DNA from 3 places in the Sphaerisporangium sp. NPDC049002 genome. Region 3 is predicted to be linked to each of the others. Evidence: riboswitches for the same ligand, from Rfam matches in the RefSeq annotation. Region 3 holds a riboswitch; each other region holds the start of a gene.
What was found. Region 3 has a riboswitch for cyclic di-AMP ahead of AB0B89_RS01960 (hypothetical protein). Riboswitches for the same ligand answer to the same signal wherever they lie in the genome.
Positions count from the first base shown of each region.

Region 1: another riboswitch for cyclic di-AMP. It lies ahead of AB0B89_RS05600 (hypothetical protein); the one in region 3 lies ahead of AB0B89_RS01960 (hypothetical protein).
Region 2: another riboswitch for cyclic di-AMP. It lies ahead of AB0B89_RS07050 (C40 family peptidase); the one in region 3 lies ahead of AB0B89_RS01960 (hypothetical protein).

Region 1 is NZ_JBEZFH010000014.1:46,530-57,002, forward strand. Features, by position in the region: gene AB0B89_RS05585 (NADP-dependent oxidoreductase) at 1-364, shown strand, start outside; gene AB0B89_RS05590 (hypothetical protein) at 417-692, shown strand; gene AB0B89_RS05595 (OsmC family protein) at 723-1,121, shown strand; cyclic di-AMP (ydaO/yuaA leader) riboswitch at 1,613-1,758, shown strand; gene AB0B89_RS05600 (hypothetical protein) at 2,062-2,670, shown strand; tRNA gene AB0B89_RS05605 (tRNA-Lys) at 2,791-2,867, shown strand; partial or broken gene AB0B89_RS05610 (IS3 family transposase) at 2,920-3,531, opposite strand; gene AB0B89_RS05615 (hypothetical protein) at 3,899-4,477, opposite strand; gene AB0B89_RS05620 (DUF397 domain-containing protein) at 4,491-4,691, opposite strand; gene AB0B89_RS05625 (hypothetical protein) at 4,923-6,071, shown strand; gene AB0B89_RS05630 (hypothetical protein) at 6,199-6,594, shown strand; gene AB0B89_RS05635 (hypothetical protein) at 6,850-7,641, opposite strand; gene AB0B89_RS05640 (hypothetical protein) at 7,768-8,412, opposite strand; gene AB0B89_RS05645 (cold-shock protein) at 9,028-9,231, shown strand; gene AB0B89_RS05650 (MarR family winged helix-turn-helix transcriptional regulator) at 9,329-9,793, opposite strand; gene AB0B89_RS05655 (FAD-dependent oxidoreductase) at 9,950-10,473, shown strand, end outside.
Region 2 is NZ_JBEZFH010000020.1:678-11,150, forward strand. Features, by position in the region: partial or broken gene AB0B89_RS07040 (M48 family metallopeptidase) at 1-486, opposite strand, end outside; gene AB0B89_RS07045 (hypothetical protein) at 641-1,513, opposite strand; gene AB0B89_RS07050 (C40 family peptidase) at 1,878-2,345, opposite strand; cyclic di-AMP (ydaO/yuaA leader) riboswitch at 2,428-2,587, opposite strand; gene AB0B89_RS07055 (helix-turn-helix domain-containing protein) at 2,973-3,548, shown strand; gene AB0B89_RS07060 (MFS transporter) at 3,545-4,891, shown strand; gene AB0B89_RS07065 (NlpC/P60 family protein) at 4,858-5,778, opposite strand; gene AB0B89_RS07070 (NYN domain-containing protein) at 6,079-7,401, opposite strand; gene AB0B89_RS07075 (phosphotransferase family protein) at 7,625-8,758, shown strand; gene AB0B89_RS07080 (hypothetical protein) at 8,784-9,302, opposite strand; gene AB0B89_RS07085 (DEDD exonuclease domain-containing protein) at 9,531-10,473, shown strand, end outside.
Region 3 is NZ_JBEZFH010000004.1:83,678-94,150, reverse strand. Features, by position in the region: gene AB0B89_RS02010 (helix-turn-helix transcriptional regulator) at 187-1,056, opposite strand; gene AB0B89_RS02005 (ATP-binding protein) at 1,412-1,831, shown strand; tRNA gene AB0B89_RS02000 (tRNA-Pro) at 2,022-2,095, opposite strand; tRNA gene AB0B89_RS01995 (tRNA-Gly) at 2,186-2,256, shown strand; gene AB0B89_RS01990 (XRE family transcriptional regulator) at 3,232-3,810, opposite strand; gene AB0B89_RS01985 (amino acid racemase) at 3,917-4,645, shown strand; gene AB0B89_RS01980 (NAD(P)/FAD-dependent oxidoreductase) at 4,734-6,077, shown strand; gene AB0B89_RS01975 (TIGR03086 family metal-binding protein) at 6,183-6,752, shown strand; gene AB0B89_RS01970 (DeoR/GlpR family DNA-binding transcription regulator) at 7,089-7,889, shown strand; gene galT (galactose-1-phosphate uridylyltransferase) at 7,886-8,968, shown strand; cyclic di-AMP (ydaO/yuaA leader) riboswitch at 9,032-9,167, shown strand; gene AB0B89_RS01960 (hypothetical protein) at 9,202-10,143, shown strand; gene AB0B89_RS01955 (site-2 protease family protein) at 10,208-10,473, opposite strand, start outside.

The DNA of each region.
Region 1 (10,473 bases), on a different contig from region 3:
CGGCATCGACGTCTACTTCGACAACGTCGGCGGCGAGCACCTGGAGGCTGCCATCGAGGTGTTCCGCCGCTACGGGCGCACCGCGGCGTGCGGGGCGATCTCCGTCTACAACGCGGCCGAGCCGGTCTGCGGCCCGCGCAACCTCTCCAAGATCGTCGGCAAGCGGCTCACGCTGCGCGGCTTCATCGTCGGGGACCACGCGGACCGGAGGCCCGACATGATCAGGGAGGTCGGCGGGTGGCTCCAGGAAGGCAAGATCACCTTCGGGGAGACCGTCGTGGAGGGGCTGCGGAACGCCCCGGACGCCTTCATCGGCATGCTCCGAGGGGAGAACCTCGGCAAGATGATCGTTCGACTGGCCTAACGTGCATATCCCCCTGATCACGGGGAAAGGGCCATAAAGGGGGTGAGCCTTAATGGACCAGGACGAGCTGCAGTCGCTGACGCCCAAGGAGCTCCACGACAGGGCGGTGCGCTACGCCGTGGCGCACGGTGACTTCGGCTTCCTGTGGGAACTGCTGAAGGTGATCCCGGCGGCCGAGGCCGCGAGCGGTCACGGGGATGAGACGGCCAACGATCTCAGCCGGGTGTCGGCGCTGCTCAGCGACGCGATGGCCTCCGGTGAGGGCGAGCTCGGGGAGGCGCTGCGTCCCGTCTACCTCGCCTACCTTTCCGAGCACCCCGACGCCTGAGCGTTCCCCGCCGGCTCTAGGCTCCAGAGCATGGCATCGGTGAATGTGGAGCGTACTGACAACGGCTTCGTGGCGCGCAACGCGCGCGGAGCGGAGGTCGCGATGGGCAGTGGTGACGAGGAGGGTGTCTTCACCCCCGTCGAGCTACTGCTCGCCGCGGTCGGAGGCTGCAACATCGTGACCGTCGAGCCGCTCACCGCCCAGCGCGGGCACAGGCTCGTACGGCTGGCGATGACGGTCGAGGCCCAGAAGGCCGAGCCCACGCTGCTCGGCCCGGTCACGATCACGTACGACGTCGAGCTGCCCGAGGGAGACGCGGAGGCGGACGAGGTCTTCCGCGCCGTGGCCCACCGGGTCCACGAGCGGCACTGCACGGTCAGCCGCTCCCTGGAGAGGGGCACCGAGGTCAAGGTCGAACTGCCCGAATAGCCGCTTGGCCCGGCGGGTCCGGCCGTACCCGGTCATCCCAGCGAGTTAGACCGAATCTATACCCGGCGATGACGAGTAGCTCAGGCCCCGGTATGTAGTGTTAAGGCAGGTCAAGGGGGATGCGACCAGCCGCCCGAGAGGGCGCCGCAGAGCTTTTCGCCAGAAGGACGCGGTGGGGGACCGCGTCCGTACAGCGGGACCGCCCGATGCGTTTGGGGGAAGGCATCGGCGCTGGACCGTGAAGATCGGGGCCGGACAGGCGGGGGACTGTCCGGCCCCGATTCATGTCTCCCGGCCCCTGATCTCCCCTGATCTCCCCGATCGTCGCGCCGCACGTCCTCTATAAGCCCCGATGTCTGAAATATAGGGGTTTGTAGTGCGAAGGTAGATCTAATAATGCTTTGTAGCACTTTCGTTTGCTTTGTCCTGACTCGGTGGGTAAGGTTTCAACCACGAAAGGGGCGGTGACCTGGTCTTCAGTCCGAAGGCCGCCGCCCCAAGTGTCGAATCTCCAGGGCCACACCAGGCCCGGGGGAGCCGGGGACCCAAATCTCTTGGGGTGAATCCGCGTGAGCGGTAGGGCGACTCCAAGCCCGAACCCGTCAGCTAACCCGGTAGACGTGATTGGAGAGGAGACCCGAGTGGAGCACCCCACTCCGAGCAGTCATTGCACCGGGCAACCCTAGACCCGGATCTCGCCGTCAGAAGCGGCGGACAAGTCGGCTGGTAGCAGCCGTGCACGCGAGCGATCTACGCCCTCTGTGACACATGGTGGCAAGCCGCCACCGCTGACCGACCACGTACGAATGCGCGCTCAGCGCCGCGATGGACCCCACGAAGCCTCGCCTCACCCTGAGAGCGCTTTCCACCCCCCGCACCGAACTCCTGACCACTCGGAGCGCGGGTCCCCTTGTCTTCTGATGAAAGATCCTATCCTCCCATGCCTCCTTTCAAGATCACCCCCAAGTGTCGATGGACGTCCGGTGTCGCCGGCGTCGTCCTCGCCTGCGCCACCGCCGTCTGCGCCACGGTCTCGGCGCACGCCGACGACAAGCCCCTGAACCCCGTCGCGGTCCAGACCGAGAAGCCGATGCTGCTCAAGGGCTCCACCAGGGCCTCGTACTTCTGGGACGACGCCTCAGGACGCATGGGTGACACGGGACTTCCGGCCATCGGCAAGCCGATGCAGAAGGGCCTGTTCGCCAGCCCCAGCTGGCCTCTCGGCACCGAGGGATACGTCGTCTACAAGGACAAGAAGGCCCCCTTCTTCATCGGCGACCGAGGCCCGGGGATCCCGTCCGAGAGCGGCGTCATGCTCGACATCGACGGGAAGACCTTCGCGGAGCTGACCGGCGGTACCTTCAACAACTCCTCCCTGGTGGTCACCGGCTTCGCCGCCGGACACATCAAGGTCGACTACGTGATCACCAAGTGGGGCGACGGCGTGGGCAAGAAGAACTACCCCGTCCCGTTCTCCAACGGCGCGTGGGGCGTCTACGACACCAATCCCGCCACGCCCCCCACCCCGGTGGTCCTCGCCACCGGCTGACCCGGAGGCCTCCGCGCGACACGCCCGGCGTGGGCCCTGTGGGGAACCACCTGAAAAGCCCCACATCGCCGCTGAGGATGTGCGGAGCCTGGCCAGGACTGCTAAAGTCACCGTAGTCACGCGCCGCTAGCTCAGTTGGTTAGAGCAGCTGACTCTTAATCAGCGGGTCCGGGGTTCGAGTCCCTGGCGGCGCACCACGGCACCGGCCGATGACCTGGGCATTCTCCACTTGACGGAGGGTGCCCACAGTCATTTCCGGGCCTGTGTGGGGTCGTTGTGGGCTCTTTGGTCGCGACCGGGTCTCCGGCATGATCGTTGTCCCCCTTGCAGCAGTTCACGCTTGAGCGTGGCGTTGAACGCCTCCGCCAGGGCGTTGTCCAGGCACGTCCCTGTCCTGCCCGCCGATCTGCGGATCCGACAGCCGTCGCAGAGCGCCGCGAACTCGGCCGAGGTGTACTGACAGCCGCGGTCACCATGAAAGATCACGCCGTCGACCTGGCCGCCTCGCGCTCCGACCGCCGCCTTCAACGCGTCGCTGATCAGCTCGGTCCGCAGGTGGTAGGCGATCGACCAGCCGACCAGTCGCCGCGACCCGATATCGATCACCGTCGCGAGATACATCCACGAGTCACCGACCGGCAGATAGGTGATGTCCCCGCACCACCTCCGGTTGACCCCACCGGCTGCGAAGTCACGTTTGAGCAGGTCAGGGACCGGCGGAGCGAGTTCGTCAGGGATCGTGGTCCGCCTGCCCTTACGCAGATGCAGCCCGACGATGCCATGCACACGCATCAACCGGGCCACCCGCTCGGCGTTGACGCGCTCCCCGGAATCACGCAGGTCCGCGGTGATCCGCGGCGAGCCGTTCGTCCCCCCGAGGCGTCATGAAAGCGCCGGATCTTCTCCACGATCCGCTCGTCCTCAACGGCCCGCGCCGGCCGGCTCCCGCCCCAGCCAGGCGTAGAAGGCGCTGCGCGCCACGTTCACACCCGGCACAGCCGCTTGACCCCGTAGACGAGGCGGTAGGCGGAGATGAACCGCAAGCGGCCGATCAACGATCACCACCCTGCGTCCGCCGCGGGTCATCATTGTGGTCGATGGTGGCGTTGCTCAATGAGCTGTGCGGCCTGCGCGAGTGTCCCGGGGCTTCGACACTGAGTCCGAGCACGGCGGCGCCGTTGCACGGGGCCATGGTGCCGATCCATCGTCATGAGCCGCCCTACGCCGGTCAATCGGCGGCGGTTTCGTAGCAGAAGGCCGCCAGGGCGATCTCCCTGTCGTCTTCGTGAGGGGAACGGTGGTGAGGAAGGAGCTGGCCATGAAGTAGGGTCGGGCCGTCTCCTAAGTCAACGGCGACGCCACCAGGCGGACAGACGCCATGTTCACGGGTGTGCTGAAGCAACTCGGCGGCTGACAGTCCGCAGAGCTCAGGATGGACCCAGAGCGGACCTGCGGTCCCGTCCAGGAGAACCAGCACGGTGAGCTGGCAGGCGCCTTGATCGGTGTGCAGGCCGATGAAGTCGCCTCGCCCGTAGTACAGATAGGACGACACCACAGCCTGCACGGAACGGCCCAGAATTCCACCGAGCCGGTCCACCAGAGTGCGTTGGTGCAGGTCCCAGCGGACATCCCCGCCGGAGGTGTACCAGCCGGAGGCCGGGCTCAGTAGTTGGGCGTCATCCACCAATTTTGGGTCCCGCCGTATCCGGGTGTCCGCGCTAGCGCGAAGACGCAGGGCCTCTGAGCGCAAGAGTTCCTGTTCGCCGGGTGTCACCAGATCGGTCAGAGTTTGATGGAGGGCGCCCATCTGAGACACGGTCTCAGTCGAACTCACCGGCGCGGACGCCGCGGACGAAGGCAGTCCACTCTTCTTCGGTGAAGACGAGGACAGCGCCGGCCGGGTTCTTGGCGTCGCGCACTGCGGCCCCGCGCGTGCCGCGAGCGACCTCGACGCAGCCACCATCAGGGTTGCAGAATGACGATCTCCGGAAGTCCTGCGCCGTCCCGTTCTCGAGTTCCATCATGGAGTCCTCTCTGATCGGATACCGCAATGTTCTCGGCAAATGATAGCGAGGTAACCCAAAATCGGTACAGGGCGGATGAAGGTGGTAAGGCGGATATGTCCAACCGGAATCCTTTAGGATGGCACTAATTCGACCAGGAAAGAGAACCGTAAGACGATGATGTGGCGCCGTATTTTCCGAGGCGATAGCGATCTTCGCGGCTGGCTTAGCTGGGTAATCCCGATACTCGTGGCCGCTGTCGTCGCGGTTGTCCAATCCGTATGGGGAGATGAGGCGCCGCTCCGGAACCTGGCCGATGCGTGGTCAATCACCGCCGTGGGTGTCATCGCCATCGACTCTTTCAGAGCCACGACGATGTCCGCACTCCGGCGCAGGCTCCTTTGGGCTTCGGTTATCGTAGCCGTGCTGGTGGTCGCATACATGTCGGTCGCCCTACATCGTCACCCGTGGGACTGGCTGTATGTGAGCGGGGTGATGACCTTCATCGTCAGCGTGGAGTTGAGTGAGACTCTGGGCCCGGCGTTGAACCATACAATGCGCGATCTGGTTGACAGCGGAATTCTGCGGCTTACCAATCGCGAGCTGGGTAGACTCCGTCGGGATCTGCGCCGGGTCTGCAAACGGTACCAAGTAATCGCGGGTACTGTGGTCGGCGTGGCCTTGGCCGCTGCCTGGTTCGCCTCCAGCGCGTCCAACTTCGCCTATATCGTTGTGCACAACCCGGCGGGGTTGGCCTTCCAGTCTTTGGCGGGCGTGGTTGCGGGCCAACGACTGGGAAGGATGGTCGCTTACGCTAGGGTGTGGCGGCTCGCGCCCCGGCGCGGATCCCTCTTCGACCCGATGCTGGAGCATCCCGACGGTGCCACCGGCTTGGGTCCGGTCGGCCGATTCTACTTCCGCCAGTCTATGGTGGCGGCACTCCCCGCGGTGTACCTGGCGACGTGGTGGTTTCTCATTCCCCTTCTTCCCTCGTTTCTCTGGCAGTGGCGAACACCCTATCTGGGGCTTTTGGCGATCGCCGTCATTTTCGAGATTCTCGCTTTTGTCCTACCGATGCGGGTAGCTCACCGGGTAATGCGTAACAACTCAGATCAATGGCGATTACAGGCCGCACGGCTCATTCCGCGTATTCGGGTGGCGCAGACATCGTTGACCGAGGTCGGAGAGGACCACGACGAGGTCGGTAAACAGCTCGAAGCCCTGCTGAACCGCTACCGGTTGCTTCTCGCAGCACCCACGTGGCCGGTCGAACCATCCCTGCGCCGATGGGTCACCCTCAACAATGCCGCGCTGTTCATCCCCTTCCTCAGCTACGCGCTCGGAGACAGCGCGTTGTGGCAGCAGATCGCCACGGTGGTCGGTGGGCTCAAACGCTGACGGCCGGGACCCAGGGCTCCGGCCGCGGTGGCCGTGCCGGTCAAGAAGGTGCGGAATCCGGGGCTGCCGACCGGGCAGATGGAGAAGATCGGGAAGGTGAAGGGGAAGCCGCCCAAGGTCATCGGCGTTGCCCAAGACGGTCGGCCGGGTCTTCTTCACCCGCGGCGGCCGCGACTACACCTGCGCGGCGACCTCCGCGAAGGGCGCCGAGAAGAGCCTCGTCATGACCGCGGGCCACTGCGTGTACGACGTCGTCGGCCAGGCGGCCGTCAAATCGCTGGTGTTCGTCCCGGGGTACAGACGCGGCGAGGCGCCGTACGGGGTGTACGCGGGGAGGGTCGGGTACGTATGGAACCGCTTCACCAAGAACGGTGACTTCGACGTCGCCTTCGTCACCGTGCACGGCGGTCTCAAGCGCGACGGAGATGCCTGGGCGGACGCGGGCGCACTCGGCGAGATGGTGGGCGGCCAGGGCTTCACCTGGAACCAGAAGGACGCGCAATCGGTGGGCCCTTCATCCTGAAGTACGGCACCAGGAAGCTGGGCTGCGTCAACGGGGTCGTCAGTCTGCTGGTCACCGCCGACGGCAAGCGGTACCTCTCGTCCCCCTACTTCGCGACCTGGGTCTATGTGCTGTACGCCAACGCCGGCGGAAAGACCGCCGAGTAGGGGCGCAGGCCAGGGAGGACACTTCGCCGCCGACCCCGCGCATTCTGTGGCGACGCTGGGGAGCCGGCGGATTCGTCGAGATGGCACGCGGCGTCGTCCGCGGCACAGGTCAGGCGAAGCGTTCGATCGTGACGGGAATCAGCCCTTGGCCGCGCATCGCCTGCCTGTGGTGGTGGAGCAGCGCCCCGACGGCGGAGGCCGGGCCGGCGCCCGGGCTCACGGTCACGTCGAGGCACCAGGCGATTCCCGGCCCGATGCGGCGCAGCTCCCAGGTGAGCGTGTGGCCGGCGGGGGTCGCCGTCGCCGTGCCGATCACTTGTGCCCGCGGGTCCGCCGGGTCGCCGACCGGCTCCAGCCTCAAGGACGCCCGCAGGTTGGTGAGGCCGGGTTCGTGGACGTCTCCGGCGAACAGGATGCGATAGTGGCGCCCCCCTCCGCCATCGGGTGAGCCCAGATCCAGGGGGGCGGCGGTGGGCAGCGCCTGGCAGTCACCGAAGAAGCCGCGAAGCCGTGCTTCCTGCGGCAACGCGCCCCCGCCGAGCATCGTGCAGGCGCCGGCGGCGTCGGCGCGGCTCACCGGGAGCACCCGCTCACGCAGCAGGGCGTCGGTGCGGATCTCGCGGCTCAGCGCGGGGGAGCTGCGCCAGGCGCCCGTCGCCGGCGTCCACCCGGCGCTGCCGATGCCGGCCGCGGTGTGGTCGTCGTGCAGGAGGAACTCCTCGACCAGGACTCCCGACGGCGGCGCTCCACGGCGCCGGTCACCGGCCGTGGCGAAGATCAGGTAGTAGTCCAGGGGGAGGCCCGCCTCCGGCAGGGCGTACCCGCCCGGCACCAGCGGAGAGCCCCCGGCCATGACCTGCCCGCCGGCCCATCGCGGCCCGTGTTCCCCATCCCTATCCACCGTCACATGATGTCATCGGCGGGTGGCGGCACGGTTCGCGTGCATGGGGATGCCCCACCCTACGTCCACGTAGGGCCGTGACACGGCGACGACATGGCGGCGACGTGGCGGTGCCACGGCGGCGGGCTATTCGCGGGGAGCGGGCCGCCTTCGCCGGATCGACAGGCTGACGAGGAAGGCGCCCAGGATAATCGCCGCCAGACTGCCCGCGACCACGATGCCCACGCTCTGGGCGTCCATTCCGGTGAAGGGGAGTTTGCCGGATTGACGGGGCGCGGGGTTGGGGGCTGAAGGGACGGTTCCGGCGGGGAGTTCGTCGCGTGGTTGGTGGCGTGTTATGCGGCTGGTTTCCGTGTCGGCGGATGGGTCGTGGCCGAATTCACGGACCTCGACGTGATTGCTCCAGCTGTGGGTCTCGATGTCCGGCCAGGTCCCGTAGTCACGGCTTCCTGATTCGTCGATCGAGGTTCCGGCGGGGAGATCGCCGGGCCAGTGGGGCGCCGGGCCGCCGGTGCCGTGCTCGGGCCGATGTGGGCTCGGGAGGGGGGTGGGGCTGACGGTCGGGCTGATGGTGGGCGCGGGAAGTACCTGCACCGACACCCCGGTGGAGCCCGACCCGTCACGACCGGGGACCACCTCGCCATTCGAACGCCGCCCGTCCCCGTCGCCGCCGGATTCCGCTCCGGAGGCGGCCGTGGCCATGGGCGCACAGACGGCCAACAGGACCGCGACCTCGATTCCTAGCACGATTGACTTGAGCCGTCCACGCATGGTTTTCCCCCGGATATCAGTAAAATCTGCTCATTGACCGCCAGTTCCGCACCTACGGGCCTTTCTCGGATTTACCCATTTCGCGGTGGATATCACCGCGATCGGAACCCGTGTCCTTGGTGGCCGCCTAGGGCCTGGTATCTGGTGAACGACGCCGGGGATTATCGGATTCATAACGCCAGTCCTGATCTTTGGCGGTATAAATTCCCGGCAAAATGCTCGCGTAATCCAATACAAAGCCCGATAAAAGCGCTTAATGTTGGGATTGTCGCTTTTGTGGGGGTGTTTGCCGGTGGTCATGATCAACGCGTGACCTGCCGGGATGGATTGCGGCCGATCGCCCTCGACACTCTGAGTGATGGGAACGATGCGTTCGGTGGTGGCCGCGTGGGGGCGGATCTGCCGCGGCGGGGGGTCGCGGGGGTCGTGACGGCTGTGTGCTATCCTCGTGTCAGTTGCAGTTGTGGTACCCATAAACTCTGTGTGCACCTGACGAGATGTAACCATCAGGTGCATTTTTGTTTTGCCGGTCATCTCCGGATGGGCTCATCGCGGCGACGCGGGGTCGGCACAGTGCCGATTCCGGCTCGACCCCCCCTATCAAAGGAGATTGACATGGCTACTGGCACTGTGAAGTGGTTCAACGCGGAAAAGGGCTTCGGCTTCATCGAGCAGGAGGGCGGCGGCGCCGACGTCTTCGCCCACTACTCCAACATCGCCGCTCAGGGCTTCCGCGAGCTCCAGGAAGGCCAGAAGGTGTCGTTCGACGTCACCCAGGGCCAGAAGGGCCCGCAGGCGGAGAACATCGTTCCCGTCTGATCTGACAGGCGTAACAGGGCCGGGGCCCGCACCTTCGAGGTGCGGGCCCCGGCTCGTTTGCTTTCCGGCACCTGTTGGGCGGCGAGTAGTGGGGCGGTCAGTCCTCGGTGCAGCCGGGGTCGTCCGGTGCGGTCTTGATGCGACTGAGAAGTCGGTGGAGCTGGGCGATCTCGTCGTCGTCGAGGTCGGCGAACAGTTCGCGCTCGACCGCCTCCAGTGCCTGCTCCACTCTGGTGAGCGTGCGGGCGCCCGCGGTGGTCATTTCGACGATGTGCCGGCGCCGGTCGGCGGGATCGCGGCGGCGCTCGGCGAGTCCGTCGCGTTCGAGATCGTTGAGGATCGACACCAGCACACTGGGATCCACGCCCAGCGCCTCGATGAGGACCTGCTGGCCCATGGGGCCGCTTTCGGCGAGGTGCATCAGGGTCACGGCATGCCTCGGGGTCAGGCCGGTCACGCCGAGCGCGTGACGTATGCGCTCGTTCGTGATGCCGCCGTGGCGGGCCAGCAGCAGGCCGAGACGGTCCATCGCCCGGGGCGACTGGACGTCCTCGACTCTCATGCCTATACCGTAACACAGCCGAAATGATCGAGCCTGAAATATAATTGATGAGGTTCAACGATATGTTAGGGTCAACGGACATCGCGGACGAGCGGCCGTCGTGAGCCCGGCCCCGCCGGACGCGATCCCGCACAGGAACCAAGATCGGGGATCCTAATGAAAACCATCGCACCTGACTGGCAGCCCACCGTGGCGGTGATCGGCGGCGGATACGGAGGCATCCGCGTCGCCAAGGCGCTCGACGATGTGGCCGACGTCGTGCTGGTCGAGCCCAAGGACGCCTTCGTGCACAACGTCGCGGCGCTGCGGGCCCTGGTGGACCCGGCGTGGCTGCCTCGCATCTTCATGCCCTACGACAACCTGCTCACCCGTGGCCGGGTCGTGCGTGACCGCGCCGCCGCCGTCGACTCCAAGCGGGTCATCGTCGGCTCCGGTGAGGAGATCGCCGCCGACTACATCGTGCTGGCGACCGGCTCCGCGTACCCCTTCCCCGGCAAGACGGACGCCACGGAGGCCGAGGTCGCGCACGAGCGCTACCGGTCCTCGCACCGTGCGCTCGCCGACGCCGGCCGGGTGCTGCTGCTGGGCGCCGGCCCCGTGGGCCTGGAGCTCGCCGGTGAGATCAAGGCCGTCTGGCCCGGCAAGCACGTCACCCTCCTCGACACGGCCGACGACATCCT
Region 2 (10,473 bases), on a different contig from region 3:
GCCGAAGGTCTTGAGCCGATCTGCCGACCACGCGGGCCAGTGCTGCGTGGACAGGCCGAAGGCCCGCAGGCGGGTCTCGTACCACATGCCGAGCGGCCACTTGATCAGCAGGCTCACGGCCGAGAGCGCGAGGACGCCGAGCAGGACGCGCAGCCACCACGGGCCCCTGAGGCGGCCCACGACCCACGCGCCGAACGGCGTGAGGACCAGCACGCCCGCCACGACCAGCGTCACCGCGAGCGAGAGGTACACAGGGACGTTCACGGCGGCGTCGAACGCGGCCGCGCGGGCGATCTGCCCGGGGGTGAAGTCGCGCGCGGGATCGGGCGTCACGGCCGGGGCGGCGCCCGGCAGGGACCGCCACGGCGTGGTGACGGCGACCACCGCGGCCACGGCCACGCCGAGCGCGACGAGCGCGATGCCCGCCGCGCGCGCTCCCCCGCCCGTGCGCACGACGCCGCGAACCTCCTCGATCAACCCCGCCACGTGACAGCCCTCCTCACCCGGCCGCTCACGGCACACCTCGGGCGCACCGCCCCCGTGGCCACCGGCCCGCAGGCCCCGCGACTCCGGCACGCGGCCGCCGTGACCACCGGCCCTCTCCCCTCGCCCGCGCCGCGCCTCGGGCGCGCCCGCGGCGTCACGAGAGCTCACTCCGGACGTACTCACGCCAGGCGGCGGTGAACTCCTCCGTGGTCATCCCCAGAGCCCGGCCGAGCGCTGTCCGCGGGTCACTTCGCATGGACTCACGGTAGAGGGTCACAAGGGCACGCTCGCCGAAGCGCCCCGCGACATACCGGCAGGCGAGCCACGCCTCCTCGTACGCCTGCGCCAGGCGCGCGGAGCCGGCGGCGAACGAGGACGGGCCGGGTAGCGCCGCAGGCGGGCTCCCCGCGCGCACCTCGGCGGCCAGTTCCGCCGCGGCCGTCGGCACGGGGATCCCCGCGCCGAGGTAGCCGACGTAGTCGGCGAACCCCTCGATCAGCCACTTGGGGGTGTGGCCGTCGGCCGCCGCCCCGGTGGCGACGTGGGTGAGCTCGTGGGCCAGGACGACGTCGCGGCCCGCGTCCGTCAGGCGGGCGAAGGAGCGCGGCTCGATGATCACGCGATCGGTGCCGGCCACCGCCGCCAGCCCGCTCACCGTGGCGGGCGCGGCGAGCCGCGCGGCCTGATCGGTGGTCGCGGGGACCAGGATCAGCGGCCGTACCGGCCCCGCGACCCGGGCGACGGTCAGGGCCGCGCGGTCGGCCCTGCGGGCGAGATCCGACAGGCCCGCAAGGCCCGACAGGCCCGCGAGGCCCGGTCCGGCCGGGGCGCCCGCGCCGCCCTGAGCGCCGCCCGGCCGGCCGATGACCAGGGAACGCTCGCCCTGGACCACCTCGGCCCCTGACCAGATCTCGGGATGCTCGCGGATCACCGCGTGCGCGAGGGACAGCGGGCCGCCGGCGCCGGGAGGACCCGTCAGCGCGGCCAGCAGCCCCGCCAGTGCGGCCCAGAGCCAGACGACGCGCATGCGGGCAATCTACCCGCTGCCTCCGGCGAACCAGGCCCGTCCCGGGTACGGCCGGGAGACGTCTGAAGGCCCGTCCCGGGAAAGGCCGGGAGGTGTGAAGGCCTGTCCCGGGTGCGGCCGGATGTGTGAAGGCCTGTCCCGGGTGCGGCCGGATGTGTAAGGCCCGTCCCCGGTACGGCCGGGCCGTGTGAGGGCCTGTCCATGATCCGGAGGGTCAGGTCCGCCGGGGAACCGGCCGGGGACGCGCGAGGGCCCCGTCCGCCTCGATGGATGTGGACGGGGCCTTCACGGCCGTCGCGTGGTCAGCGTGCGGGCGGGGAGGCTTCCCGGGAAAGCGGTCCTGGGAAGTCCCCTGGCACGCGGGTCACGCTCCGGGGCGGACGGCTCCGACGAAGCTGACCTTGCGGTAGCCGTTCAGCTTGTCGATGCGCACCCTCGCACCGCTGTGCGGGGAGTGGATCATCTTGCCGTGCCCGACGTACATGCCGACGTGACCGAGACCACTGAAGAACATCAGGTCGCCAGGCTTGAGGTTCTTCCAGGAGATCTTCTTCTTCACAGAGCGGAACTGGCTGGCCGCGATGCGAGGAAGCTTCACGCCGGCCTTGCGCCAGGCGTACATGACGAGGCCTGAGCAGTCGAACGAGCCGGGGCCGCTGGCACCCCACCGGTACGGATCGCCGAGCTGCTTCTTGGCCGCGGAGACGGCCGTGTGCGCCTTGATTCGCTGCCTGGCGGCCTTGCTCAGCTTGGAGGAGCTCTGAGGGGCGGCCACCGTAACGGCGTCAGCCGCCGTCGCCTGTATCGCGACCGCCCCGGCGGAGGCCGTCATGGTGAGCACGGCACCGCCGAGGGAGAGGCGGGCGAAGCGAGACAGACGGGGGTTTTGCGTGGTGCTGGACAGGATCGCTCCTTGGTTCTTCCACTCACGCCTACCGGGTTAGCTGACGGATTCGGGCTTGGAAGTCGCCCTACGGCGCCAATGGCGCCGATTCACCCCCTGACCCCACATTTAGGGCCAATTGGGTCCCCGGCTCCGTGCTCCTTGCCGCACGGATTCGGCAGGTCACCGCTGCCCGCGGTCCTGATTCGCGCCTTGTTTTCGACGGCGGTGACCAATGGATTCGTTCTGCTGGCGCCGGTCGGCCGACCGGCTTTGCTCACGACGGCATGGCGTGCTCGCCGCGGGCCAGAAACTACACAGATCCTCAATTGGAGGCAAAGCCTGAGCCAAGTCCGTAGATCAAATAGGGATGATCAATAACGGATATCCCCTGCAAACCAGGGGCCTCGTTTACCTAAATGTGATTCCCCTCACATATCCCGAAACAGCACCAGTTGTGAGTCACATCCGTCACTCCGGCCCCACGCGTCGGCGATCTTCCGCAGGGGCCTGGTTCCGCAACCGCTCTTTCGCAACAGCTCTTGCACAGCAGTTGTCGCGTGTCAGCCTGATGCCATGGACCAAGAGAACATCCGCACGATCACCGACTCACGGGTGCTGGCCGCCCTGGCGCATCCCCTGCGGCGTCGTCTCATGGACGTGCTGAAGGTGGACGGCCCCTCGACGGCCAGCATGCTCGCCGAGCGCACCGGTCAGGCGGTCGCCAACGTGAGCCACCACCTGCGGGTGCTGGGCGCCAGCGAGCTCATCGAGGAGGCCCCCGAGCTTGCCCGCGACCGCCGCGAGCGCTGGTGGCGGCTGGTGTCGGCCGGGGTGCGCTGGACCACCGCCGACTTCGGCGGCGACCCCGCGTCCGCCGCCATCGCGAGTGCGGCGGAGTCCCTCAACCTCGACCACCACGTCAACCTCGTGCGAGCCTGGTACGCCGCGGGCGAGGACGAGCGGGCGATGTGGCGAAACGCGCCGTTCTCCACCGACAAGTGGCTGCGGCTGACCCCGGCCGAGCTGAGCGAGATCGAGCAGCAGATCAACGACCTCCTGCGCCGGTGGGCCACCCGCGAAGTGCCCGACGACGGGGAGCGGCGCGACCCGGTGTTCCTGTTCGCCTTCGGCGTCCCGGGGCAGCCGTGAGCGGAGCCGTCACCAGACCCCCCGCCCCGGGCGCCGTCCGCCGCCGCAGAGGCGGCCTGCTGCGCGACCGCGACTTCCGGCTGCTGTGGGCCGGAGAGACCGCCAGCGGCTTCGGCAGCACCCTCACCAGTGTGGCCCTGCCACTGGTCGCGATCACCGTGCTGCACACGAGCACGTTCTTCGTGGCCCTGCTGACGGCGGCGGCGTGGCTGCCCTGGATGATCATCGGCCTTCCCGCCGGGGCGTGGGTCGACCGCCTCCCCCGGCGGCCGGTGATGCTGATCTGCGACGGCGCCTCGCTGGTGCTGTTCCTCAGCGTCCCGGTCGCCGCCTGGTGGGGCCGGCTGACCATCGGCCATCTGCTGGCCGTCGCGCTGCTCGCCGGCACGGCGAAGGTGTTCTTCCAGACCGCCTACCAGGTCTACCTTCCCGCGGTGGTCCGCGACGCCGACCTGCCGGAGGGCAACGCCAAGCTCCAGGGCGGCGAGTCGGCCGCCCAGGTCGTGGGCCCCGGCGTGGGCGGCATCGTCGCGCAGCTCTTCGGCGCCGTCACCGGCCTGCTGGTCGACGCGGCGACGTTCCTGATCTCTGCGCTCTGCCTGCTCGCGATGCGGACCCGCGAAGCGCCCGTCAGCCGGGAACGCCGGTCGGCCACGCTGAGGCGGGAGATCGGCGAGGGACTGGCTTTCGTCGCCCGTGACCCCTACCTTCGCGTGCTCACGGTCTTCGGGGCCGTCAGCAACCTCGCGCTCATCGGGTATCAGTCGATCCTCATCGTCTTCCTGGTCCGCGAGGTCGGCGTGAGCTCCGGCACGGCGGGCGTCCTGATCGCGGCGACCAGCCTCGGCGGCGTGGCCGGCGCCGCGAGCGCCACCTGGATCGCGCGGCGCGTCGGAAGCGCTCACGCCCTCATCGCGTGCGAGATGGCAGGAGCCCCGTTCGGGCTGCTCATCCCGCTGGCGAGCCCGGGGTCCGGCCTGGCCTTCGCGGTGGCGGGCGGCCTCGGCGTCGTCGCGGGCGTGGTCGCCGGCAACGTCATCAAGTCGAGCTTCCGCCAGATGTACTGCCCGCGTGAGCTGATGGGCCGCGTCTCGGTCAGCATGCAGTTCGTCAACTACGGCACGATCCCGCTGGGCGCCCTGATCGGCGGGGCGCTCGGCGACGCGATCGGCGTCCGGCCGTCGATGTGGATCCTCACGGGAGCCCTCGCGCTGACGGGCCTCGTCCTGCTCGCCGGGCCGATCCGGCGGCACAGGGACCTGCCGTCCTCGCCCCCTGCGCGCCCCCGCGCGGCGTCAGGACAGGGCGCTCAGGGACGTACGGCGCCGAAGATGCCCCGGTAGGACGAGAGCGGGACGACCTTCACGACGTCGCCCGTGCGGGGGGCGTGGACCATCTTGCCGCCGCCCGCGTACATGCCGACGTGGCCGAGGCCGGAGGCGAACAGCAGGTCGCCCGGCTGCAGGGCGTTGAGGGAGACCCGGCGGGAGGCCCCCCAGGAGTACTGCTCGGCGGCGGTGCGCGGGAGGCTGACGCCGGCGGCCCGCCAGGCCGCCTGGGTGAGCCCTGAGCAGTCGTAGGAGCCTGGACCGGTCCCGCCGTACCGGTAGGGCTTTCCCACCTGGGCGAAGGCGAACTGGAGGGCCGTGCGCGCGTTGCCGGAGGCGGAGCCGGTGTACTTGATGCCCGCGCTGTTGGGGTTTCCCGCGTTGTAGGCGTTGAGGCGGCGGAGCAGGCGCTCCTGCTCGCCGACCAGCTTCTCGACGTCCTTCTTCTGCTTCTTGAGGTCGTCGAGGAGCTTGATCGCCTTGTCGTAGGCGCCCTTGGCCTTGTCGCGCTGGCCCTTGATCGAGCGGGTGGCGTTCTCGAACTCGGTCAGGGTGCGCGACTGGCCGGCGGACATCTGGTCGACCGAGGCGAGCCCGGCCAGCAGCGACTCGGGGTCGCCCTGGGTGACGAGGCTCGGCCAGGCCAGCAGGTCTCCCGACTGGTACGTGCTGACCGCGACCGACACCAGACCGGCGCGCAGGTCCTCGATGATGTCGAGCTGCTTCTTGAGCCGGCCGTTGAGGTCGTTGTACTCCTTGCGGGCCTTCTTCCAGTGCTCGCCCGCCAGGTTGTAGCGGTCCACCACCTTGTCGGCCTGGTCGTTCAGCTTGGCGAGCCTCGCCTTGGTCTGGGCGACCGTGGGCTTGGGCTTCGCCTCCGCCCCGCCTGCCTGCGTAAACAAGACTGCGGCGACGAGACCGGCGGCCACCGGAACCCGCCGGACTCCCCGGATGCCACGCACGACCACTGGGACGCCAGCCCCCTCATGTGAGACAAGTGAGACAACCTGGGGCGAGATCCTACAGAAGTCGCACTGCTAACTGCACCTTTTCATCGGGAATTGGTTTCAATAAGACAACCCCGGTTTGCCTGACGCGCGCGGGTTCAGGGGGTACCCCAGACACCAGGGCGCGGAAACGACAAACCGGGAGAATCCGGAGGTCAGACGCGGCCAGGTGACAAACCGGGAGGCACCGGAAGGTCAGGCGCGGCTGAGGCGGCGGAGCAGGAGGGTGGCCGGCACGGGGCGGGCGCCCATGCGGCGTACCGAGTCGGCCACCTCGCGGTCGGATGAGACGACGGCGACCGCGCGGCCCGGGGGCTCCGCGCGGACGAGCTGCCGGATGAGGTCGTCGGCGATCTCCCCCGGCGCGCTGAACAGCACGCGCACGCCGCGCGGCGCCGACACCTGGACCGGCCCGTTCAGCTCCGCGCCGTCGAACGCGCACGTGACCTCGACCCTGGTCTGCACGGCGAGGCCGCCGAGCCCGGTGAGCAGCCGCGAGCGCTGGTCGAGCAGGGTGAGCGAGGGATACCCGGTCTTGGTGACGTTGTAGCCGTCGACGACCAGGTGCAGGTGCGGAATGGCCAGGAGCTGGTCGAGCAGGGCCGGGTCGTCGTCGGCGAGCGCGCGTGCGGGCACGGCGCGCACGGACGGGCGGCCGGGGCTCACCGCGGTGACGGAGTCGGCCGGCCTGCTGATCGCGACGGGCAGGGCCAGCTCGCTGCGCAGCCCCGCCGCCGCGTCCTGGAGGCTGTCGAGGAGCACGCGGACGCGGGCGTCCTCGATGCTGCGCCCCTCGCGCGCCGCGCGCCTGCTGGCCTCCACCTGGCGCTCGGCGTCGGTGAGGCGCTCGCGCAGCTTGCGCAGCTCGCTCTCGGTCGCGCTGGTCGCCGAGGTCACGGCGGACCTCGCCTCCTGCTCGCGGACCTGCAGCTCGGCGGCCCGCTCCTCGGCCACCCTGACGCGCTCCCTGGCGTCGTGGAGCCTGCGCCGCAGGTCGGCGATCTCGGCCTTGGACACCCTGAGCTGCTCGCGCAGCCGGTCGGTCTCGTCCTTGGCGGACGCCTTCTGCGCGGCGAGCTGCTCGCGCAGCCGTACGACGGTCTGCTCCTGGGCGGTGCCCTCGGCCGCCGCGGCGGCCTGCTCCAGGTCGGCGCGGGCGGTCTCCACGAGAGCGGGCCACCCGGGAGGCCGCGTGAGGTAGGCGGCGGCCGCCACGAGCACCGGCTCGGCCGCGGGAGGGACGTTGCCCTCCTCCAGGCTCGCGACCAGCTCGGGCCACGCCTCCTGGAGCGCCTCGGCGACGATCTCGCGGAACTCCTTGTCGGTCTCCAGCTGCGCGGCGATCGGAGCGCTGCCCAGCCGGGCGCGCTTGCGCGGATCGAACTTGGCGATGCCCTTCAGCGGAGGCGGGATCGCGGCGGGCTGCATCGAGCCGAGCACCTGCGCGGCGAGCTCGACGACATGTAAGCGCACCTGCTCGGGCAGCGGGCGAGACAGGCCTTCTCCGGCTGAACTCATCCGTCTTCCCCTAGCTGACTGGCCATTCAAATTCCGTCTATCCGACAAGGGTACGGCTGGCGCGTTCGTGGTCAGCGCGCTTGGCGCCCGGTTCCTCACCACCCGCCGCCCCCGAAGCCGCCGCCGCACCCCCTCGCGCCCCGGTTAACGGCAGGCGAACGGCATATGGACAAGCGCTTGCTACCGATGTACGACTGGGCCACCACGGATGAGGGAGACGACGATGCCGAGGCTGGACGACCAGCGTGCCGAGAACGGGGAAATGCGTACGTCCACCCGTGACCTGGGCGAACTCCGCGAGCGCATGCGGGCCTGGCTCGCGGGCCGGCTCCCGGGGGCGTCCCGGGTGTCGGTGTCCGAACTGTCGCGCCCGTCCGGCAACGGCCTCTCCAGCGAGACGCTGTTCTTCACCGCGTCCTGGACCGGCGGCCCGGACGAGCGGGAGCTCAGATGCGTCGCGAGGATGGCCCCGGCCCCCGAGGCGGTGCCGGTCTTCCCCGAGTACGACCTCGGGAAGCAGTTCGAGGTCATGCGGCTCGCGCGCGAGCGGGCCGCCGTCCCCGCGCCCCGCACCCTGTGGTTCGAGCCCGACCCGGCCGCGCTCGGCTCGCCGTTCTTCGTGATGGAACAGGAGGAGGGCGACGTCCCGCCCGACCTCGTGCCGTACACGTTCGAAGGCTGGCTGGTCGACGCCTCCCCCGCCGACCTCGCGCGCCTGCAGAGGCGGACCGTGCAGATCCTCGCCCGGCTGCACAACGCGGCCGTACGGCCGGAGGAGCTGGCCTTCCTGCGGCCGCGCCATCCGGGCGACTCGGCGCTGCGGCGGCACGTCAACGAGCAGAGGGCGTACTACGAGTGGGCCCACGGGTCGCTGCGGATCCCCATCCTGGAGGACGCGTTCGCGTGGCTGGACGACCACTGGCCCGCGTCCCCGGGCCAGGACGTGATCAGCTGGGGCGACGCGCGCGTCGGCAACGTGATGTACCGGGACTTCACGCCCGTCGCGGTGCTCGACTGGGAGATGGCGGCGGTCGGGCCACGGGAGATCGACATAGCGTGGATGATCTTCCTCCACCGGTTCTTCCAGGACGTCACTCATGTCATGGGACTGCCCGGTCTTCCCGGTTTCATGACCCGCGAGGACGTCTGCGCGCAATACCACTCCCTGTCGGGGTACGCGCCCAGGGACATGGAGTTCTACGAGATGTACGCCGCCCTACGCCACGGGATCATCATGGCCCGCGTCTGGCACCGCCGGATCCACTTCGGCGAGCTGGCCCTGCCGGACGACCCGAACGACCTGGTGATGCACCGCGCCGCGATCGAGAGCATGCTCGACGGCCACTACTGGGACTGAGCCGGGATCGCGGCGCGGCACGGCGTCAGCGCGAGGAGATGATCGTCTTGGACTTGGCGATGAGGTCGTCGCGGGAGACCTCGTCCACGTAGTCACGCGTGCTCAGGCCCGACTCAAGGCCGACGGCCCTCGCGTAGTGACCGACGTAGTACCTGCCGGCGTACTTGTACTTGATCGAGATCTGCATGGTCATGGAGATGGTGTCCCTGCCGCGGAGCGGGACCACGCAGTACGCCCGCGAGGCGGAGTACCCGCACTTCGCGTGCGGCGGCTTGGAGGTGAAACGGACCTTGGACACCGTGTTCTTCGGCAGGTACGCGGCGAGCACCAGCCCGTCGGCGGTGAGCCGCCGGAGGTGGACGGCCTTGTAGCGGAACGTCGCGACGCCCCCGCGTCTGATCCCGGTGGGGTACCAGACGTACGCCTTCGCCTTCTGGGCGCCGGTCGGGGCGGCTTGGACGGACGCGGCCCGGGTGGAGGTGGCCTCGGCCGGAGCGGCGGTCCAGAGCAGCGATGCCCCCGCCAGGGCCAAAGAAGTGATCAATAACGATGACCTGCGCATACGCGCCTCCCCGTGAGTGATGGGCTTGAGCGGCGCCGCACGTGGGCGGTCCTGTCGCCCGAACGGTCGCCGCGAGTGAAAGGTCGATCCATCGGATCGCCGATATATCAGGCGCATCCGAACATCAGCCGTATAACGACCAAGAACGTCTAGGGTTGCGACCGGATCAAGGACCGCCGGTGCGAACTGTCGGACCGGGCTCGTATGGTCATGGTCGTGGAGATCGGGGTTCAAGGAACGCTTGACGAGCTGGGCACGCCCCTCGACCAGGTGACCTTCGTCGTCTTCGACCTGGAGACGACGGGCGGGTCATCCGCGGAGCACGCCATCACCGAGATCGGCGCGGTCAAGGTGCGCGGCGGCGAGGTGCTGGGCGAGTTCGCCACCCTGGTCGACCCCGGGCGTCCCATCCCGCCGTTCATCACGGTCCTGACCGGCATCAGCGACGTGATGGTGATGGCCGCGCCGCGCGTCGAGCAGGTCCTGCCGTCCTTCCTGGAGTTCGTACGCGGGGCCACGCTGGTCGCGCACAACGCCCCTTTCGACGTCGGCTTCATCAAGGCCAACTGCCAGAGACACGGCTATCCCCCGCCCGCCAACCCCGTCGTCGACACCGCCGACCTGGCCCGGCGCGTCCTCACCCGCGACGAGGTGCCCAACTGCAAGCTCTCCACCCTGGCGAGGATCTTCAGGAGCACCACCGAGCCGTGCCACCGGGCCCTGGCCGACGCCAAGGCGACCGTCGACGTGCTCCACGTGCTGATCGAGCGGGTCGGGGCCTACGGCGTGCAGACCCTGGAGGAGCTCAAGGGCTTCGTGCGGGCCCCCACGCCCGAGCAGAAGCGCAAGCGGCACCTCGCGGTGAGCATCCCCAGCACCCCGGGCGTCTACGTCTTCGAGGACGAGCGCGGCGAGGCGCTGTACGTCGGCAAGAGCGGCGACCTGCGCCAGCGGGTGAAGTCCTACTTCACCGCGAGCGAGACCCGCCCGCGCATCCGCGAGATGATCGGCATCGCAGAGCGGGTCCGGCCGATCGTGTGCGCCACCGGGCTGGAGGCCGAGGTCAGGGAGCTGCGGCTCATCGGGGCCACCAAGCCGCGCTACAACCGCCGGTCGCGCTTCCCCGAGAAGGTCCTCTGGCTCAAGCTCACCG
Region 3 (10,473 bases):
CTTCTGGTGATCGCGGGCGCGTCATGCCGTACGGCTACCGCGACATGATCGCGCGCCGCGCCCACATGGGCGGCTCAGTGCACAGGCCAACGGGCACAACTATCTGGGCGTGCTCAACTGTGGCGGGTGTCCAGCGCCGCATGCCAGTCTAGGGCAGGCGGGCACCTTCGGCGTCATCGACAGGCGTCAGAATCTATCAGAAATGATCTTCTGAAGGATGTCGACCGTCCCGTCAGGAGTGGTGCTCACGGCGCACAGCCGCTCCATCACCTCGCTGTAACGGTCCACTTCCTCGCGTTTGTCCAGGTAGAGAGCGCTAGCCAATTGCTCGACGTATACCACGTCGGGAAGCTCGCTGTCCTCGAAACGCAGAATGCTGAACGCGCCACCCTCGGCACTGTGCCCGCCGAAACTGAACGGCATCACCTGAATCGTGATGTTGGGCAGGCGCATGAGCTCAAGGAGGTGCTGCAACTGGCCGCGCATCACGTCGGCGCCGCCTATCGGCCTGCGCAGCGCGGCCTCGTCGATCACGGCCCAGAAGACCGGCCCGTCGGCGCGGTCGAGGATGCGCTGGCGTTCCACCCGCAGGTCGACGCGGCGCGCGATCTCGGCGGGGCCGACTCCGGCCGCACCCGCGGTGATGACGGCGCGGGCGTACTCCTTGGTCTGCAGCAGGCCGGGGATGAACTGCACCTCGTAGGTGCGGATGCGCGATGTGGCCTCTTCGAGACCGACGTACGCCTGGAACCAGGAGGGCAGGAGGTCGTTGAAACGGTGCCACCAGCCTGGTTCGTTCGCTCTCTCCAGGAGCTCCATGACGGCCGACCGCGCCTCTCCGTCCGCGACTCCGTAAAAGGTGAGCAGGTCCGCCACATCGCGTTCCTTGAATCCGACCCGGCCCAGCTCCATCCTACTGATCTTGGATTCGGAGCCGCGGATCAGATGACCGGCCTCCTCGCGAGAAATGTTCTTTTGCTCGCGGAGGCGACGCAGCTGGGAGCCCAGGAGGATGCGGAGGGCCGTCGGACCGGATCCAGGCTGGAACAGCGTCATTCGGCCTCCTTCTCTACTCAGGCCAGCCAACACAGTGTCACCACTTCCGGCCCCCATGACAAGGTCTCGCCCCCGCGTCGCTTTCACCGGTCGCATCGGAAGGTCTCAGAGGTCCCACCCGTACGAGTTCATGCGTCTGCACGGAGCAACTGCACGTGCATTTGGGTCTTGCACCAAGCCGCAATACTGACCCATGATGGCCTAGTGCATATTGGGCTAAAGGTGCACTAACTCGTAAAGAGACGACTGGCTGCGGAGACTGACAATGACAGCGGGAGGTATCAGCAGGATGCTGGAGCCCGTATCCGCGGCCCACTGCCTGGACGTAACCCGTGAAGTGGGATTTCAAAGGCTGTTGCGGTCGGGTGATCGCGAGGACGCCACCACCTGCCCGTTACGCCCCCAGGCCGATTCCGTGAAAACGGCCCGAGACGTGACCCGGACCACCCTCAGGGGATGGGGACTTCCGGAACTCGGCGACGACGCGGCACTCGTGGTCTCCGAACTGGTCACCAACGCCGTGCGCTACGCGAGCTACTCCGCGCGGCACTTCGACGAGCACCCGATCACGCTGATGCTCCTGCGCCTTTCGCCCCACGTGCTGCTCGCGGTGTCGGACCCCAGCGACGAGGTCCCCACGCCCAAGGAGCCTGACTTCATCTCCGAGCACGGGCGCGGCCTCTACATCGTCGAGACCTACAGCAAGTGCTGGGGCTGGGACGCGCTGGACGAGGGCGGCAAGGCCGTCTGGGCCCTCTTCCGCGCCGACCGCTGACTGCCCCGACCGCTGACAACTCCCGCGCCCTTCGCCCCCGGCACCGGACAGTGAGTGCCGGACGCCGACTGTGCCGGACGCCGGTGAACGATCTGCGGACAACGAGCGCCGAGGACCGGACACGAACCCGCTGAAACCATGAAACTCCGCCGCCGGCTCCCCCGCGTCGGCGGAGCCGGAAATCGGCGCGTCGGGGTGACCGGATTTGAACCGATGATCTCCTGCACCCAAAGCAGGCGCGCTACCAAGCTGCGCTACACCCCGGAACGTCGGGTCGCTCGCGCACTCGCAATCTCCGGTACGCTTACGTCCTGACGACCGGATGAAGTCTAGACCAGACGGAGACCGGCTCGCGCGGACGTAGCTCAATGGTAGAGCCCCAGTCTTCCAAACTGGCTACGCGGGTTCGATTCCCGTCGTCCGCTCTCGCGATAAAGGCCCAGGTAGAGGACATGATCCTCAGCCCGGGCCTTAACTCTTTCACGACTTACTTTTGGTGTCGTGCCCGTCGCGTGCCTGTCCCCTTTCGGGCCTACGCGGGATATGGCCCGGATGCCTGCGTCGGAGACGTAGGCCGCGCGGACTCTGACGGGGTCGGGGTCGGTTGCCAGTCGGAAGTAGCCGATGCGGGCGCCGAGCATGTAGTCGGATGAGATCTGGTCGGTCAGAGCGCTCCGGTCGCGTGGGCCGTCGTCTAGAACCATGTCGACCTGTTCGGACTCATCGAGCCGGAGCGCGATCTTGTCGGGGAGCAGGTTGCGGATGTTCATGAGCCCCAGCGCCGCACCGCCGCCGACCAGACTCCCGCTTGAGCTGCTGAACGGCCTTGGCCAGATCCCCCGCGCACAAGTTCCGCGTTCCAATCGACCCGCTCCAGGGTGCTCGACACGACGTACTTCTTTGCCGCGCTGATCGTCTGGGCGAAGGGTTCCATCCAATCGGGTCTCGCTCCCGTCGGCGCCGGCGGCCGCCACGCTGCCTCCAGCATTTCGTAAGTCACGCGGCGGAAGAGGAGCGCATCCGCCTGGTTGCGGTTCCCGACGTGGTGACGATGCAAGTCTTCGTCCGCGGGGATCGCACGATGATCGCAGCACCCGTCCAATGTGACGTTGATGGAGTAGCGAAGGGGCCGCATTTCGCAAGAGTACTGCCGAAGGGGTAGACCGGCGGTGTGTCACTTAAAGCATGATCTCTTGTATTTCGGGGTGGGATGGTGGCTGCGGCTGGGGCCTTGGAGATAGCGGGTGAGCAGCGGGTTGAGCTGGAGCGGCTTGCTCGTTCGCACACCGCGCCGACTCGGGATGTGCGCCAGGTCAAGGCGACCTGGGCCTCGGTTTTCCCCCAGCCTCGTTTTCTGTTTCTTTCGCCGGCGCGTCCTTGTGAAGCGGGCGCGTGAGACCTCAGATGTGCTCCATGACGATCACCGCCGTGGTGCCCGGTTCGAGAGCCCTGTAGATGTGCGCCGTGTCGCCGGGGAAGACGACATAGTCTCCCGGGCCGAGCTCGACAGGCTCCTCGGCCGGGCCCGCCAGCGCGCGGCCGGTGGCGAGCACAACGTGTTCGATCGTGCCGGGCATGTGCGGATCGGAGACCCGGGGCTCGCCCGGCTGGGCCACGATCCGGTAGAGGTCCCGCCGGGCGTTCGGCGGGCAGGAGGCGAGCAGCGTGGCCGCGTAGTTGGCCTGCTCCGAGTGGATGACCGGCCCCTCCCCCGCACGGATCACCCGCACGTCGGGCTTCGGAGGGTCGACCAGCCGGCTGAACGGCACGCCGAGCGCGGCGCCGATCGCCCACAGGGTCTCGACGCTGGGGTTGCCGGCGCCCGATTCGAGCTGGGACAGCGTGGATTTGGCTATGCCCGCCCGCCTGGCCAGCTCGGTCAGGGAGACCCCGGCGCGGTCGCGCTCGCGGCGGATCGACGCCGCGATCAGAGAGATCAGGTCGTGGTTCCCGCCATCACCGGGTGAGCCCTTACCCAAGATGTTCGCTCCATAGGTCGTTTCGTTCGCTTTGACGAACAACTGGCTATAGTGTTCATTTTACTGGACGAATGTTCGCCAGCACGAACATGGAGGAACGGCCACCATGAAGCATCTCGGCATCCTGGCCCACAGCGCGGAAGGGGCCGCGCTCTGCTTCCGCACCTTCTGCCAGGAGGGATTCCGCCGGCTGGGTCCCCACGACCACCCCGACGTGACCGTCGACCTCATCGCCATGGCCCGCAGCATGCCCGCATGGGACGCGGGAGACCACGGCTCGATCAGGGCCACACTGTCGGTGAGCGTGGAGCGGCTCGACCGTGCGGGCGCGGACTTCTTCGTCTGCCCGGACAACACCGCCCACATGGCCCTCGAACTACAGGGAGAGGACCTCGCCCTGCCAGGCCTGCACATCGCCGAGGTGGTCGCCGCTCGCGCCGCGCGCGACGGCCGTACGCGCGTCGGCGTGCTGGGGACCGGATACCTGATGGACGGCCCGGTCTATCCCAGGGCGCTCGCCGGACGAGGGATCGCCGCCGAGGTTCCGGAAGCGGGCGATCGGCGCGTCGTCAACGAGATCATCTTCGAGGAGCTGGTGAACGGCGTGTTCACCGAGGCCGCGCGCCAGGCGTACGTCCGCGTCATCGAGAAGCTGGCAGCGCGCGGCTGCGACGCGGTGGCCCTGGCGTGTACGGAGATCCCGCTGCTGGTGACGCCCGAGTCCTCCCCGCTTCCCACGTTGGACTCGACCCGCCTTCTGGCTCGCGCCGCGTTCGACGTCGCCGCCGGCCGTCAGCCGATGCCGGTCTGGCGCGGCGGCCCGATCAGAGGCTGACGGCACCCCGCCCGGGACTTCAGAGGATCTTGGCGGCGTCCGTGTCGGCGCCATATCCCCTGGGCAGGGGGAGGCCATGGATGCGGAAATGGAAGAGTTCGACGTCATCGTCGTGGGTCTCGGGCCGGGCGGCGAGGACGTCGCCGAGCGCCTGGCGGAGGCGGGTCTGGCCGTCGCCGGGGTGGAGGCCAACCTCGTGGGCGGTGAGTGCCCCTACTGGGGATGCGTCCCGTCCAAAATGATGATCCGGGCGGCCGACCTGCTCGCCGAGGGCAGGCGGATCCCCGGAATGGCGGGCGAGGCGGCCGTCTCGCCCGACTGGGCCCCCGTGGCCCGTCGCATCCGTGAGGAGGCGACCGACGGCTGGAACGACAAGGTGGCCGCCGATCGGTTCACCGGCAAGGGCGGCACCCTGGTACGGGGCCGTGGCCGGATCACCGGGCCGAAGGAGGTCACGGTCGACGGCACGCGCGTGCTGCGCGCCCGCCGCGGCACAGTGATCTCCACGGGATCCCAGGCCTCCATCCCGCCCATCGCGGGCCTCGCGGGCACGCCGTACTGGACCAACCACGAGGCGATCGAGGCCGAGCAGGTGCCCGAGTCGCTCATCGTGCTGGGCGGCGGTGCGATCGGGGCCGAACTGGCGCAGGTGTTCGCCCGTTTCGGGGCCGAGGTCACCGTGATCGAGGCCGCCGAGCGGATCCTCGGCCCGGAGGAGCCTGAGGCGTGCGAGCTGGTCGCGAGGGTCTTCGCCGGCGAGGGCGTGACGGTCCGTACGGGCACCAAGGTCACGCGGGTGGACCACCACGGGTCCGCCTTCACGGTGATGACCGAGGACGGCAGCCACCGGGCCGAGAAGCTGCTGGTCGCCACCGGGCGCCGGTCCGACCTCGCCGCGCTCGGCGTCGGCGCGATCGGCCTCGACGAGTCCGCGCACGCGATCGAGGTCGACGAGCACATGCGCGCCGCCGAAGGCGTCTGGGCGCTCGGCGACGTGACGGGCAAGGGCGCCTTCACCCACATGGCGACGTACCAGGCGAAGATCGCGCTGGCCGACATCCTGGGTGAGCCGGGTCCGGCGGCCTCCTATCACGCCGTCCCGAGGGTGACCTTCACCGATCCCGAGGTGGCGGCGGTGGGGATGACCGAGCACCAGGCGCGCGAGAAGGGCATCTCCGTACGAACGGCGTCCACGCGGCTCTCCTCGTCCGCCCGAGGCTGGATCCACGGGGCCGAGGGCTTCGTCAAGCTGGTGGCGGACGAGCGGGTGCTGGTCGGCGCGACGAGCGCGGGGCCGTACGCGGGCGAGATGCTGAGCATGCTGACGCTGGCCGTGCACGCGCGGATGCCGATCGAGCGGCTCAAGACCATGATCTACGCCTATCCGACGTTCCACCGGGCGATCGAGGACACCCTCCGGCAGCTCGACTGACCCTTCGTGTCCTCACCGGCGCGGTGCCGCGAACCCGCCCTTTCCTCCCCCTGACGGGATCTTCCGGGCGGGTTAACGTCGGGACGACGACGCGGGAGGGGCATGATGACGATGGACATACGGGAGGCCTACCGGCGGGCCCTCGACTCTGCCGGCTCGCAGGTACACCAGGTGACGGCGGGCCAGTGGCGGCTCCCCACCGCGTGCGGAGGCTGGGACGTGCACACCCTGGTCGACCACCTGGTGGGCGAGACCCTCTGGGCACCTGAGCTGCTGGCGGGCAGAACCGTCGCGGAGGTGGGCGACCTTTTCGAGGGCGACCTGCTCGGCGACGACCCGGTGAAGGCGTTCGACGTCGCGGCCACCGCCGTGGTGCGGGCGATGGAGCCGGACGACCTGCTGGCGCGGACGGTTCATCTGTCGTTCGGCGACGTCCCCGCCGGGGAGTACATCACCGAACTGTTCGCGGACACGCTGATCCACACCTGGGACATGGCCACGGCGATCGGCGGGGACGACCGCCTGGATCCCGAGCTGGTCGAGGTGTGCGCGGAGTGGTTCGCCGGGGCGGAAGAGGCCTACCGGCTGGCCGGGGTGATAGAAGAACGCCCGCCGTCACCCGAGGACGCCGACCCGCAGACACGCCTGCTCGCCGCGTGGGGGCGCGGCGGCTGAGACGGCGCACCCTCGTCCTGATCTCACCACCCCTCGACTCCGGACGACAGGAACGGTCAGCGGGAGACCGGCCGCTTGCCGTGGTTGGCCTTCTTCTTCCTGCGGGCCTTGCCCTTGCGCGCGCGTCTTCCCATCTCGCGGTCCCCTTTCCGTGCGGCTCGTCCACCCACACTGCTCCCGGTCGCGGAGCCGTACAAGGCCCAAACATCAAAGACGCGCACCGCGTCACGTCATACCCGCGGCGTCCCGGTTGTGAGCTCTCCGCCATCAATTCTCAACATTGGACCGTTAGTAACGTGCGATAATTTGTTGGAATCTGTTGAAGAGGAGAGCACGATGCTGGCCCAGCAACGGCAGCAGGCGATCCTCGAGCGCGTTCGCAGGAACGGCGCGGCACGGGTCGCCGACCTGGTCCGCGAGCTCGGGGTGTCCGATATGACCATCCGCCGCGACCTGGAGGTCCTGGCCGAGCGCGGGCTGATCGAGAAGGTGCACGGCGGCGCCACGGCCACGGGCGCCGGGTCCACCGAGGAGCCGGGGTTCGCGGCCAAGTCCGTGCGCCAGCAGGCCGAGAAGGAGGCCATCGCGCGCCGGGCCGCCGAGCTCGTACGCCCCGGCACCGCCGTGGCGCTGTCGGCGGGCACGACCACGTGGACGCTCGCCCACCATCTGGCCGACATCCCCGAGCTGACCGTCATCACCAACTCGGTGCAGGTCGCCGACGTCTTCCACCGGTCGGGTCGTCCCGACCAGACCGTGGTGCTCACCGGAGGAGTGCGCACTCCGTCGGACGCGCTGGTGGGCCCGGTCGCCGTGGCCGCCATCCGCCGGCTGAACGTCGACACGCTCATGCTCGGCGTGCACGGCATGAATTCCCGGGCGGGGTTCACGACTCCCAACCTGCTGGAGGCCGAGACGAACCGCGAGCTGGTCGCCGCCGCGCAGCAGCTCGTCGTGCTCGCCGACCACACCAAGTGGGGCACGGTGGGCATCAGCACGATCGCCAAGCTCGACGAGGCCCACGTCGTGATCAGCGACACCGGCCTGCCCGAGGAGGCCAGGTCGACGCTGTCCGACCAGGTCGGCACCCTGATCCTGACCGGCCCCGCCGGTGCCCCGCAGGTGGTGGCCCAGTGAAGCGCACGGCCACCCGCCTCGCCGACGGCCGCGAGCTGATCTACTTCGACCGCCGCGACGACGCCGACCGCGGCGCGCCCGACACCCGTGAGCTGCCCCCGCGCCCTCCGGCGTCCGAGCTGCGCCACGACCCGGTCATGGACGAGTGGGTCGCGGTCGCCGGTCACCGGCAGAGCCGTACGTTCCTGCCTCCCGCCGCCGAGTGCCCCCTGTGCCCCTCGGCGCCGGGCCGGCCGACCGAGATCCCGTCCGCCGAGTACGACGTCGCCGTCTTCGAGAACCGGTTCCCGTCCTTCAGCTTCCACGCGGGCGACTACGAGCAGGTGGGCGGACTGAGCGAGGTACGGCCCGGCCTCGGCCGCTGCGAGGTGGTGTGCTTCACCTCCGAGCACGGGTCGTCGTTCGCGACGCTCTCCCCCGACCAGGTCGACCTGGTCCTCACGGCCTGGGCCGACCGTACCGCCGAGCTCTCGGCGCTGCCCGGCGTGGAGCAGGTGTTCTGCTTCGAGAACCGGGGCGCCGAGATCGGCATCACGCTGTCCCACCCGCACGGGCAGATCTACGCCTATCCCTACGTGACTCCCCGCACCCGGCAGATGCTGGCCTCCGCCGAGCGCTACCGGGACCGCACGGGCGGCAACCTGTTCGCCGACGTGCTGGAGGCCGAGCGCAAGGACGAGACGCGCCTGGTGGCGTCGAACGACTACTGGACGGCGTTCGTCCCGGCCGCGGCCCGGTGGCCGTTCGAGGTGAACGTCTACCTGAACCGCAAGGTCCCCGACCTGTGCTCGCTGGACGCCGAGGAGCGCGCGGCGTTCGGCCCTCTCTACACCGAGGTGCTCAGGCGGCTCGACGGCCTGTTCGGCGTGCCGATGCCCTACGTCGCGGCCTGGCACCAGGCCCCGGTCCGCACAGGGCGCGACCTGGCCTACCTGCACCTCCAGCTGTTCACCATCCGGAGGGCCAAGGAGAAGCTGAAGTACCTGGCCGGTTCGGAGTCCGCGATGGGCGCCTTCGTGAACGACGTCCTCCCCGAGGAGGCGGCCCGGCTGCTCCGGTCCCAGGATGACCTCGGGTGATTTCCACCTCAAAGTCGCCATAATCAGGTCTTTACCACTACCATCCATCGCACACCGGCCGCATCGGCCGGTGCGCCTAATCCCAGGTGTCCCGCCTGGGAACCGGGGACCCAATGGTTCTTGGGGTGAATCCACTTCGTGGTAGGGCGACTCCGGCCCGAACCCGTCAGCTAACCCGGTCGGCAGATGGAGAGGAGTGGGCTCTGCCCCCGACTTCGGGCCGCTACGTCTACGTGGCCGCCAGCGTTCTGACCGCGGCCGGGCTCTTGCTCGGCCAGACGACGGCGGGAAACGCCGCCCCGAAACCCTCAGAGAAACAGCTCAAGTCGCAGCTTGCCGACCTCGGCAAGAAGGTCGACAAACTGATCGGCGAGTACAACGCCAAGCGCGTCGCCGTCGCCAAGGCCAAGGCGGCCGAGAAGTCGGCACGCGAGCGCCTGCGGAACGCCGAGACCGACCTCAAGGCGGCGCAGGAACAGGTCGGCGACATCGCCCAGCTCCGCTACCAGGCGGGCGGCCTCGGCATGGTGGGCGAGCTCATGTCACCGGGCTACGGTGACGCCGCCATGCTCCAGCAGCTCCAGGCCGAGCAGTCGGCCAAGCTGGTGGGCTTCACCTCGGCCAGGGACGCCCGCAAGAAGGCCGCCGACGACGCGGCCGATCTGACCAAGCAGCTCCGCGACGACGTCGTGGAGGTGACCGCCCAGCGCAAGGACGCCGAGAAGCTGATCGGGCAGATCAAGGACAAGCTCGACCAGCTCGTCCCGACCGCGCCGGGCAAGCGGGCGAACGGGTCATGGGCTCCCGAGCTCCCCACCGGCGGCGACAACATCACCCCGAGGACGCGGCTGATGCGCGCCGAGGTGAAGGACCACTTCTCCCTGAGCTTCCCGGTCGGCTGCTACCGCGCGGAGAACGACGGCGGTGAGCACCCGCTGGGCCGGGCGTGCGACTTCATGCTGAGCTCCGGCGGCGCGATGCCCTCGGCCGCGGAGGCCGCGCTGGGCGACCAGGTCGCCGCCTGGGTCATCAAGAACGGCCGCAAGCTGGGTGTGAAGTACGTGATCTACAAGCAGCGGATCTACAACCTGGGATTCCCCGGCTGGCGGGCCATGTCGAACCGCGGCGGCGTCACCGCGAACCACTTCGACCACGTGCACGTCTCGATGTACTAGCCACTCCCGGCCCGGCCCGGCCCGGCTCGGCTGAAGGCCGGCCGGGGCGGGGCGGGGCGGCCGGTCAGCCCGCCAGGCGGATCGGGTTGACGATGTCGGCGTAGATGAGCAGGGTGCCCATCACGAGGAGCACGGCCGCCATGGCGTAGGTCAGGGGCAGGGCCTTGGCGATGTCCACGTACCCGGGAGCCGGACGCCGGCGGACCCGGGCGTACCCCCGCTTGAGGCCCTCCCAGAGCGCGCCCGCGATCTGGCCGCCGTCAAGGGGCATCAGCGGGATGAGGTTGAACAGGCCCACTGCGAGGTTCACTCCGGCGAGAAGCTGGAGCA